One region of the Halomonas mongoliensis genome, then DNA from elsewhere that is predicted to be linked to it. Evidence: predicted binding sites of a transcription regulator. Region 1 holds the regulator's gene; each other region holds the start of a gene.
What was found. Region 1 encodes sigma-54, which starts transcription at its own class of promoters, with help from an activator protein. Its sites were predicted from a motif close to TGGCACNNNNNTTGCTNT; they were not measured.

Region 2: a site for sigma-54 is predicted at 1,498-1,515, ahead of ACRYRV_RS03945 (nitrate reductase). Genes of this name have one in related genera too.
Region 3: a site for sigma-54 is predicted at 983-1,000, ahead of ACRYRV_RS16780 (phenol hydroxylase subunit). Genes of this name have one in related genera too.

The regions. Positions count from the first base shown of each region.
Region 1 is NZ_CP199288.1:2,879,293-2,881,554, forward strand. Features, by position in the region: gene hpf (ribosome hibernation-promoting factor, HPF/YfiA family) at 1-275, opposite strand, end outside; gene ACRYRV_RS13550 (RNA polymerase factor sigma-54) at 610-2,022, opposite strand; gene lptB (LPS export ABC transporter ATP-binding protein) at 2,194-2,262, opposite strand, start outside.
Region 2 is NZ_CP199288.1:863,037-865,298, forward strand. Features, by position in the region: gene ACRYRV_RS03945 (nitrate reductase) at 1-1,378, opposite strand, end outside; gene ACRYRV_RS03950 (NAD(P)/FAD-dependent oxidoreductase) at 1,982-2,262, shown strand, end outside.
Region 3 is NZ_CP199288.1:3,569,366-3,571,627, forward strand. Features, by position in the region: gene ACRYRV_RS16775 (aromatic/alkene monooxygenase hydroxylase subunit beta) at 1-661, opposite strand, end outside; gene ACRYRV_RS16780 (phenol hydroxylase subunit) at 712-951, opposite strand; gene ACRYRV_RS16785 (sigma 54-interacting transcriptional regulator) at 1,297-2,262, shown strand, end outside.

The DNA of each region.
Region 1 (2,262 bases):
GCCTTCTCCTTGTGCTTGACCAGCTGACGGTCCAGCTTGTCGGCCAGGGCGTCGATGGCGGCATACATGTCGCCGTCCTGGGCCTCGGCGTGCAGGTCGGCACCGGCGGCGTGCAGGGTGCAGGCGGCGAGCTGGCGCTCCTTCTCCACGGACAGGGTCACCTGCACATTGGTGATGTTGTCGTAGTGGCGCTCCACGCGTGCCAGTTTCTCGTTCACATAGCCACGCAGGGCGTCGGTCAGTTCCACATGATGGCCGGTGATATTGACTTGCATGACACGCTCCTTGCTCGTTGGTGGTGCCTCGATTGTAACCCTTTTTCCTGCCTTGCATACCCCCTGTGGCGGTGACGCCGCGCGCCGCAGTGATGCAGGTCATCGCGACCTTCGCTCGTGCCCGGGAGACGCTGCCCGGACCGTGCGGATGGGGCATGCTGGGGAGTGGGGTTCAGCGCAGCCGCTTGCGCTCGCTGGAGGCCGGAATGCCCACGGCTTCGCGGCCGACCCTTGAGAGCGCTACGGTCCTGCATTACCTGAGCCGCTTGCGCTCGCTGGAGGCCGGAATGCCCACGGCTTCGCGGCCGACCCTTGAGAGCGCTACGGTCCTGCATTACCTGAGCCGCTTGCGCTCGCTGGAGGCCGGAATGCCCATAGCTTCGCGGTACTTGGCTACCGTCCTTCTGGCCACCTGGATACCGGCCTCGTCGAGCAGGGCCACCAGCTTGCTGTCGGAGAGGGGCTTGCGCGGCGTCTCCTCCTGGATCAGCTTGCGGATCCGGGCGCGGATGGCGGTGCTGGAGTGGGCGTCTCCCTCGCCGCCGCCCACCTGGCTGGAGAAGAAGTACTTGAGCTCGAAGACGCCCCTGGGGGTATGGATGTACTTCTGGGTGGTGACCCGGGAGATGGTGGACTCGTGCATCTCCACTGCCTGGGCGATATCGGCCAGGATCAGCGGCTTCATCGCCTCCTCGCCCTGCTCCAGGAAGTCCAGCTGGCGGGCCATGATCTCGCGCCCCACCCTGAGCAGGGTGTCGTTGCGGCTGGAGAGGCTCTTCATCAGCCAGCGCGCCTCCTGGAGATGGTCCTTGAGGAACTGGTTGTCCTGGCTCTTGTCCGCGCGGCGGACCAGGGCGGCGTAGTCGGGCTGAATGCGCAGCCGGGGCAGCGCCTCGGGGTTGAGCTCCACGTGCCAGCCGTGGCTGTCGTGGCGCGCCACCAGGTCGGGAGTGACGTAGTCGCTGGTGGTGCCGGCGAAGGCGCTGCCGGGACGGGGGTCCAGGGAGCGGACCAGGGCGATGGCCGCGTCCAGGGTGTCGTCGTCGAGGCCGAGGCGGCGCTTGAGCAGGCGGCGGTCGCCGCCGGCCAGCGCCTCGAGGAACTGGCGCACCAGCCGGCGCGCCTGGGGCAGCAGGGGGGTGTCGTCGGGCAGCGCGGCCAGCTGCAGCAGCAGGCATTCGCGCAGCTCCCGGGCAAAGACCCCGGTAGGCTCGAACTGCTGCAGGCGCAGCAGTACCTGCTCCACCTCGGCGCTGCGCAGTCCCTCGAGACCCTGGTCCCGCAGGCCGTCGCGGATCTCCTCCAGGGGCTGGGCCAGGTAGCCGGCGTCATCCACCGCGTCGATCAGGCTCTCGGCGATCTGCTGCTCCCGAGGCGTGAGGTCGGTCATGGCCAGCTGCCAGCTGAGGTGGCCCTGCAGGCTCTGGCCGGCGGCCTCGCGTTCGAAATCTGGCCCTTCGCCGCCGGAGGCGGGGGCGCTGAAGTCCTGGTAGGTGTCCGACCAGTCGCTGTCGGTGGCCAGCTGGTCGGGGATCTCGCTGGCCCACTCCGCTTCGGGGGCCTCGCTGACCGCCTGTTCGCCGAAGCCCTCGTCGAGCTCCAGCATGGGGTTGGCTTCCAGTGCCTGCTGGATCTCCTGGCGCAGGTCCAGGGTGGAGAGCTGAAGCAGGGCGATGGCCTGCTGCAGCTGAGGCGTCATGGTCAGCTGGGTACCGACGCGCAGCTGGAGGGAGGCTTTCATGGCCATGGTCTAACGAGTCCCTCGGGTGTGGAAAGCCTTCACCCTAGCCGGCGGCGATGGGCGATGCAAGCGCCTTTCTCCGTCAATGTCTGCAACTTTCGTGCCATGCGCAATTGTCATGCCGCCAGGCAAGAACGGCTGGTATATCAGCAAGCTGTGTAGGTAAGCGGCGGGTGGCTAGAGCCGGAAGTCCTGGCCCAGGTAGACATCGCGTACCCGCTGGTTGGCGAGGATCGCCTCGGCATT
Region 2 (2,262 bases), 1.6 Mb from region 1:
TGGTCACGGTGCCATCCTTCTCCGCCCAGCTCGAAGCCGGCAGCACGATATCGGCATAGGCCAGCAGGTCGGTATCGGTCACGCACTCGGAGACGATCACCAGCGGGCACTGCTCGAGCGCCGCCCGCACCCGGTCGGCACGGGGCAGGCTCACCGTCGGATTGGTGGCCATGATCCACACCGCCTGCACCTCGCCGCGCTCGATCGCCTCGAACAGCGCCACCGCCTTGTGGCCGGGGGCCTCGGGGAGGGTCGGCGTGAGCGAGGGCGTCGACCAGAAGCGGGTGACTCGATCGCGAGCCCCGGGGCTGTCGTAGTCCATGTGAGCGGCCAGCTGGTTAGCCAGCCCGCCCACTTCGCGGCCGCCCATGGCGTTGGGCTGGCCGGTGATGGAGAAGGGCCCGGCGCCGGGCAGGCCGAGCTTGCCGCCGGCCAGGTGGCAGTTGATGATGGCATTGCCCTTGTCGGTGCCGCTGCTCGACTGGTTGACCCCCTGGGAGTAGAGGGTCACCACGTGCAGCTGGCTGGCGAACCAGTAGTAGAAGGTCTCCAGACGCTCCGGGTCGGTGTCACAGTCGGCCGCCACCGCGGCCACCGAGACGTCGTCTTCCCGGGCCGCGGCCAGCGCCTCCTCGAGGCCCAGGGTGTGGCGCGCCAGATAGACTCGGTCCAGCCGACCCTTGTCGGCCATCCAGGCCAGCAGGCCGTTGAACAGCCGAGCGTCGCTGCCGGGGCGAAGGCCCAGGTAGAGGTCGGCGATCTCGCAGCTGTCGGTGACCCTGGGATCGATCACCACCACCCGCATCAGCGGATTGCGGGCCTTGGCCACCTTGAGGCGCTGGTAGAGCACCGGATGGTTCCAGGCCAGGTTGGAGCCCACCAGCACCACCAGCTCGGCCTCTTCCAGGTCCTCGTAGCTGCAGGGCACGGCGTCGGCGCCGAAGCTGCGCTTGTAGGCGGCCACCGCCGAGGCCATGCAGAGCCGCGAGTTGGTGTCCAGGTGCGGGGTGCCGAGAAACCCCTTGAAGAGCTTGTTGGCGACGTAGTAATCCTCGGTGAGCAGCTGACCGGAGAGATAGGCCGCCACGCTCTCCCGCCCATGGCGCGCTTGGGTGGCCGCCAGCCGCTCGGCCACGGTGGCAAGGGCCGTCTCCCACTCCACCTCCACGCCGTCGACCCGCGGCCGGGTGAGCCGGCCCTGCTCGCCCAGGGTCTCGTGCAGGGCCGAGCCCTTGACGCAGAGCCGGCCGTAGTTGGCGGGGTGGCCGCTATCCCCCTCGACGGCGGTGATGCGCTGGCCCTCCAGCGTCGCCCTGATGCCGCAGCCAACGCCGCAGTAGGGGCAGGTCGTGGTGATATGGCGGGTGATATGAGGCATGACAGTCTCCGGTGTTCATGAGCTTCCACTGGCCCTGAACGCAAACGCCCGCCACTCCCCGGCGAACCGGAAAGTGGCGGGCGTCGTTGCCCCGGGGCATCCGCCTGTTGACGCAGCGGATAGCGCATTCTGTGCCATCAGCCCATGCAACCAAGATGCCAACTACGCAATCAGGATGCCAGAGCGCTGCCGGCAGCCTGTAGCAGATCGGCGCCTCCCCCTGCAGCCGGGCGGCTCCCTGGGCGGTGGCGGGCGCCGGGTGACGCTCCTACCTTTTATGGCGCATTGGCGAGGGGTTATGGCGCACCGGCGGGGAGGCTGCTGCAAACCGGTGCATAACGGCCTCGCCCTGCACCACCGCGGCGAACCCCCGACGGCGCAGCGGCCGAGCCAGCCGACTCCCACATGTATGTAGCCAGCTGATTTAACGTCTTATTTTTCCAATAACAGGCAAGCTGGCGAGCTTCTTGTTAGTTGGTGTATGGCAGCGGTCAACGTGGATCGCCGACCAACCATCATTCAGGCAAGGGCGCCTCGCACCCGTCTCTCACCAGACGCGGTCGAGGCGCCCTTTGCGTTTTCATGTCCCTGGAGGAGAACGCCATGCCCGCGACCTCTCACTCTGCCGTGACGGACCATCTGGTCATCATCGGCAACGGCATGGCCGGCCACCGCCTGGTGGAGGCCCTGGCTGGCAAGCCGGGCCGCCCGGCGCACATCACCGTGATCGGCGACGAGCCGGAGCCGGCCTACAACCGTATCCTGCTCTCCCCGCTGCTGGCCGGCGAGATGGCACGCGAGGCCCTGACCCTGCATGACGGCGACTGGTACGCCGAGCAGGGCATCGCGCTGATCCTCGGCGAGCGGGTCGCCGACATCGACCG
Region 3 (2,262 bases), 690 kb from region 1:
TCAGGTTCTGGGCCAGGGAGAGTTCCGCCCAGTCCTCCACCACCAGGGAGTCCTCCACATAGCGGCGCACTTCCTGCCAGGCGGGGTCGTCCATCCACAGCGTCTTGGCCTCGGCCAGCAGCAGCCCGGGCGTGTCGTCGATCAGCAGACCGATGCGAGAGAGGTACTGGGCAACGGCCAGGCGATCCATGCCGTGGTACATATGGGCCTGGCTCAACGTAGTGCCGTAGGCATTGGCAGCGATGCCTACGTTATTCATGTTGGCGCCCATCTCGGCGTGACGCAGGGGCAGCAGGCAGCGGGTCACCAGGCGGCGAACGTCGTCGCTCAGGCGGCCGCCCATGCCGCGCTTCTCGAAGAAGGCGAAGCTGGACTCGGTGTTCTCCTGGAGCTTGGCGCGGGCCGCCACCCAGGCGCCATAATAGAACTGGCGGGGGTCGCTGAAGGCGTACCAGTCTTCCATCTTCAGCACGGTATAGCCGGTGTCATAGAGCTCATGGTGCTCATCAAACATCGGCCGGTAATGGAAGTTGGCAGTCGGCTGGATATCGAAGCTGGCTTCCTGGTAGCGCGTCGCCGGCTTGTCACCGAAGCGGCGCTTGGTATGACCATAGGTCTGGCGAACCGGCGTGATCTCCGCTGTTTTGATCTCGACACTCATAGGGGATTCCTCATTTATTGTTGTGCGATGTCTACCGTCTAATACAGGCGTCAGTGGCTGACGCTATAGCGCCACTTCTCCATCTGAATATCGACGGCCTTGGCCTGCTCATCGCTCATAAATGTCACGTTGTTTCTGTCACAGAACTCTTCGAAGGCCATGGGCGGCATGATCAGCTCAACGAACAGCTCCGGGTTCTCGATGGCGAAGTCGAATTCGATGAATCGCTCGCCACGCTCACGCACTCTTACGTAGCGCTTCAGAGCATGGGGGATAGCCGACTGGGACATGGTTTCCACTCCAGTTGAGTTCCCCACTACCGTTACAAGGCCTGTGCCAGGCCGGCGAAAAACCCAAAAAAACACAAAAGAAACAATAACCTAAAAGGAATGCCCGGTGAAAAAAGGCTTCATGACACTCTCTTCGAATCAAGGAAACCATGAATTGCTGCGCAGCAGCTTGGCCATTTCATGAAAACCGCAGGAGGCGAGAAACCCTTCGAGAACATGGACTGGAAACCTGAGGCAATGGCGCCTTATGCTGTTCGGGTCGGAAAGCCCAAATCACACGAAAAAATCCGACAAAAGTATAATACACAACACTAACAACTACCCTGTGACGCCATGACCATGAGCATGCCTAGCCATGAGGTGACCCCGCGCTACCCTGACAGCCGCGACATCCTCAACAAACTTCGTTTTCTACCCGGGGAGGGCCAGATATGGCTGGGAGAGCAGCGCATGCTGCTGATGCAGCTGCAGACCATGGCTACCTTCCGCCATGAAATCATTCGCACTCTGGGCCTGAAGCGTGCCAAGAGCTTCTTCCTGCGGCTGGGCTACCATTCGGGCCTGAAGGACGCAGAACTGGCCCGTGCCGTACGCGGCCAGGAGATGTCGGTGGAAGATGGCTTCCTGACCGGCCCCCAGCTTCACTCCTTGAGAGGCCTGGTCAAGGTGATTCCCCTGGCCCTGGAGATCGATCCGAGCCGAGGGCACTTCTACGGCGAATTCGAGTGGCAAGACTCCTATGAGGTGGCGATCAGCGAGCAGCTGGAGTCCTCTCTGGGCGAACCCGTATGCTGGATGCAGCTGGGTTACGCCTGCGCCTACTCGAGCCAGTTCCTTGGCCAGGAGATTCAGTATCGGGAAGTGGAGTGCCGGGGGCGAGGCGACGAACGATGCAGAATCATCGGCAAGCCAGCCCATGAGTGGGAGGATCATGCGACCTTCGCCGAGCATTTCCGCGAAGACCCGCTGATCGACGAGCTCTATGAATTGCAGTCGCGCATCGCCTACCTGGAAGACGATATCGCCCGCCACAAGGGCGATGAGCACTACCGCCCCATCGGCCAGTCGCCCGCCTTCCTGGGGGCGCTGGACCTGATCGACCGCGCCGCCCGCTCGGAGGTACCGATCCTGCTGCTGGGCGAGACCGGTACCGGCAAGGAGATCCTCGCTCACCGGGCTCATCAGCAGAGCGACCGGGCCGAGGGGCCCTTCGTTGCGGTCAACTGCGCGGCCATCCCTCCGGATCTGATCGAGTCGGAGCTGTTCGGCGTCGAGAAGGGCGCCTACACCGGTGCGGTGCAGTCGCGGGCC